2 regions of the Rhodococcus sp. FW305-130 genome follow, and region 1 is predicted to be linked to the other one. Evidence: riboswitches for the same ligand, from Rfam matches in the RefSeq annotation. Region 1 holds a riboswitch; the other holds the start of a gene.
The links. Region 1 has a riboswitch for S-adenosylmethionine ahead of AC3WQS_RS26650 (amino acid ABC transporter permease). Riboswitches for the same ligand answer to the same signal wherever they lie in the genome.
Positions count from the first base shown of each region.

Region 2: it holds a riboswitch for S-adenosylmethionine, as region 1 does, so the genes downstream of both, AC3WQS_RS06810 (bifunctional o-acetylhomoserine/o-acetylserine sulfhydrylase) here and AC3WQS_RS26650 (amino acid ABC transporter permease) in region 1, are expected to answer to the same signal.

Region 1 covers NZ_JBYTAP010000009.1:261,900-264,074, forward strand. The annotation lists gene AC3WQS_RS26645 (sulfite exporter TauE/SafE family protein) at 9-776, opposite strand; SAM riboswitch class I at 976-1,070, shown strand; gene AC3WQS_RS26650 (amino acid ABC transporter permease) at 1,262-2,175, shown strand, end outside.
Region 2 covers NZ_JBYTAP010000002.1:150,779-152,953, forward strand. The annotation lists gene AC3WQS_RS06810 (bifunctional o-acetylhomoserine/o-acetylserine sulfhydrylase) at 1-1,093, opposite strand, end outside; SAM riboswitch class IV at 1,237-1,377, opposite strand; gene AC3WQS_RS06815 (NADP-dependent isocitrate dehydrogenase) at 1,683-2,175, shown strand, end outside.

The DNA.
Region 1 (2,175 bases):
GTGGGCGATCAAGCGAGAAGGCGCCACAGCCCGATCAGGCCGACGACGACAATCGTGTAGCGCAATGCAGTGGGGGACAGGCGCCGTCCGTAGCGGGCGCCCAGGACGCCACCGCCGAGCGAGCCGACAGCGATCAAACCGGCTGCTGCCCAATTGATCTGATCGAACGCCAGAGTGATGTACATCCCCGCTGCAACGATGTTGACGAGCAGTGAGAGCAGGTTCTTCGCGCCGTTCATGCGTTGGAGGGTTTCCGGGAGGATGGCACCCATCACACCGATGAGAAGGATGCCCTGCGCGGCAGTGAAGTATCCGCCGTAGATGCCGACCGCAAAGGTGCCGGCGGTCAGGAGCATCAGCCTCTTGGTGGACAGCGTCGTTTCTTCGGTTGAACGCTTCTTGGCCCACGCCTGGATGCGTGGTTGGAGGAGGACGAGCGCGAGGGCGAGGACCAACAGCACCGGAACGATGGTTTCGAACAGTTTCTCGGGTAGATGCATGAGCAACCAGGAACCGAGTAGTGCCCCGGCGAGTGACGCCGGAATCTGCCACTTCAGTCGATCCCACTGTCCGGACAGCTCGCGTCGGTAGCCCCAGGTGCCGGAAACTCCGCCGGCGACGAGCCCGACCGCGTTGGACATGGTCGCGGTCACGGGCGGCATGCCGAAGGCGACCAGCGTCGGGAACGTGATCAGCGTTCCACTGCCGACCACGGCGTTGATCGCGCCCGCACCGATGCCGGCCAGCAATATGAAGAAAGCGTCGAGTCCACTCACTCCGCAGACGGTACGGCAGAGGAAAAGTCGGTCCAGACGGCGGTCCCGGTCTTCGTTCGAACACTCCATTGAACACGTCAAACGCGGCTTCGGACACCGTTGGAATCAGTGCGATTTCAACCTGGTTGATCTTTCATTTCCCTTGCAGTGCAGGGAAATACAACATTTGACGACTAGACATTTCGGGTCTAGTCTTTGCTCACCATCCAGAGCGACCGAGAGACCTGGCTCGTCGACGTCGCAGCAACCCCCCGAGTGATCGGGAGCGGGTGCTACCGCCAGGACCGATGGAAGGCATCACATGGGTTCCACTTCGCACGCTCCGCACAGGCGCCGCCATATCGATCTGTGCCGCACCGCTTCGTGTCACTGTCGCTGACCGAACCGTCGTCTTCGCAACTCGAGCTCACCAACTCGAGACCACAGCTGCGTTCCCATTCCCCGAAAGGTCTATTCGTCATGTCCACTCCGTCAGGTAGCGCGCCGTGAGCGCGCCCACCGATGTCCGCCCCGAAAAGTCGGTGTCCGAGCCGCAACTTCCGGACTCGGAGCTTGTCGTTGCTCGCACCTGGCACCCGCTGCGCTGGGTGATCAGTGCGGTCGTGCTGGTACTGCTTGCTCAGTTCATCCACGGACTCGTCGTCAACCCCGGCTGGGACTGGCCGACCTTCGCGCAGTACTTCACCGCGAAATCAGTGCTCGCCGCGCTGTGGATGACGATCAAACTGACGCTGTGGGGGACGATCCTCGGATTCGGTCTCGGTGTTTTCCTGGCACTCGGTCGGTTGTCGAAAAACCCGGTCCTGCAGGTGATCGCTTGGACCTACATCTGGGCCTTCCGCTCGATTCCACTCATCGTGCAGCTGCTCTTCTGGTTCAACATCACATACCTGTACCAGACGCTTTCTCTCGGAATACCTTTCGGGCCCGAGTTCTTCACCTTCCAGGTCAGCGGTGTGATCGGCGGATTCACCGCGGCGGTCATCGGTTTGGCGCTGCACCAGGCTGCATACTCGGCCGAGATCATCCGCTCCGGAATCATTTCGGTGGATCACGGCCAGATCGAAGCTGCTCACTCGCTCGGTATTCCGCGCAGTCGCCAGTTCTTCAAGATCGTTCTCCCGCAGGCAATGCGAGCGATTCTCCCCAACGCCGCCAACGAGGTCATCGGACTCTTCAAGGGAACGTCGATCGTCTCCACCATGGCAATCGCCGAACTGTTCTACCAGGTGCAGGTCATCTTCGGCCGCAACGGACGAGTCGTGCCCCTGCTGATGGTCGCCACGATCTGGTACATCATCCTCACGACGTTGCTCTCGATCGGTCAGTACTACGTGGAGCGCCACTATGCACGAGGATCCGCCCGTGCGCTTCCGTTGACTCCGGTACAGAAGGCGCG
Region 2 (2,175 bases), on a different contig from region 1:
CATCGATACCTCCGGGCAGCTCGAAGGTGACGATGGCGCCGGTTCCCTTGGGCGTCAGCTGCTTTCCGCGTTCGAACCATGGCGAGGAGGGGAGTCCCGCGTAGGAAACGGAGGCCACCTCGCCGTGGCCGTCGAGGAATTCGGCGACCTTCTGTGCATTGGACACGTGACGCTCGATGCGCAGGCTCAAGGTTTCGATGCCCTGCGCGATGAGGAACGCGTTGAACGGCGCCACGGCGGAGCCGAGATCGCGCAGCAGTTGGACGCGCGCCTTGAGTGCAAACGCCGGCGCGCCGAGGTCTGCGAAGGTGACGCCGTGGTAGCTGGGATCAGGCGTCGTGAAGTTCGTGTGGCGACCCTGCGTCCAATCGAAGGTGCCGCCGTCGACGATCACGCCGGCGATCGCGGTGCCGTGTCCGCCAAGGTATTTGGTGGCCGAGTGAACGACGATGTCGGCGCCGTGTTCGAGTGGGCGGAGCAGGTACGGCGTCGCGACTGTGTTGTCCACGATCAACGGAAGACCGTTCTCGTGGGCCAGCGACGAGATGCCGGGGAGGTCGAGGATGTGGTTCTTGGGATTAGCGATCGTCTCGCCGTAGAACGCCTTCGTGTTCGGGCGAATGGCTTCGCGCCACTGCTCGAGATCGTCGGGATCCTCGACGAAGGTGACTTCGATGCCCAGCTTGCGAAGGGTGTAATGCAAGAGGTTGTACGTGCCGCCGTACAGGTACGGGCTCGAGACGATGTGGTCGCCGGCTTCGGCAATGTTGAGGATCGCGATGGTTTCGGCAGCCTGACCCGAGGAGAGGAGGAGTGCGGCGACTCCGCCTTCGAGGGCGGCGATGCGCTGCTCGACGGCGTCCTGTGTGGGATTCATGATCCGCGTGTAGATGTTGCCAGGCTCGGCGAGGCCGAACAGTGCCGCAGCGTGATCGGTGCTGTCGAAAACGTAGCTGGTGGTCTGGTAGATCGGCAGAGCGCGCGCATTGGTGGCGGTGTCCGCTGTCTGCCCGGCGTGCACCTGCTTGGTCTCGAACGACCAGTTCGCGGTCGGATCAGAAGTTGCTGCGCCGTCGGCTGTGTTGTCGGTCATGATTTGTTCACTCCAGTGGTCTGACGGATAGATGTCGGACGGGGGCGAAGGATCGCCGCCCCGTGCTGGGGTCTATCTACAAGTGCGACACATACTGAGTTACCTCCGTGGGGCTCGGCCCGGTCTGGGGTCCGTCCCTGTCGGACCCGCGCTTGTCACCCGAATTGCGGTGGAACTGCGTGAGCAGATCCACGTCGGGAAACCTGGTCATCACCCGGGGCACCCCACCGCGGTTGGAGGGTTGCCGTCCAGCGAGCCGGGGCTTGACGCTGGCACTCATGACCAAGTCGGATTCTACCGGGAAGTGAGCGCAGTCCTGACGCGGGGCGAATTGTGAGCCGCAACCGCACGCGAGACAGAGCGACGCAGCCCACTAGCAGGCAAAAGTTACTCGCGAGTAGAGACCGATGGGTGGACCTGCCGGTTGCGGCCTCACGGGTTAGCAGTACGCTTGTCTTGTTTGGGACTCATCTCCCGAGATCAGTCCACACCGTCTAGGTTTGATAATCGAACCGTTCGCGGACCCACTCACAAAGTGTGACCGCAACCGTGTAACCAGGGAAACTTCCTAGGAGGACGCGAAGCACCCATGTCCAAAATCAAGGTTGAGGGCACCGTCGTCGAACTCGACGGCGATGAGATGACGCGCATTATCTGGCAGTTCATCAAAGACAAGTTGATCCATCCGTATCTCGATGTGAACCTCGAGTACTACGACCTCGGTATCGAGTACCGCGACGAGACCGACGACCAGGTCACCATCGACGCAGCGCACGCGATCCAGAAGCACGGCGTCGGCGTCAAATGCGCCACGATTACGCCGGACGAGGCACGTGTCGAGGAATTCGGTCTCAAGAAGATGTGGCGTTCCCCGAACGGAACGATCCGCAACATTCTCGGCGGCACGATCTTCCGCGCACCGATCATCATCTCCAACGTTCCGCGACTCGTTCCGGGCTGGACCAAGCCGATCATCATCGGCCGTCACGCATTCGGCGACCAGTACCGCGCCACAGACTTCAAGGTCCCCGGCCCCGGCAAGGTGATGATCACCTACACGCCTGAGGACGGCAGCGCACCGA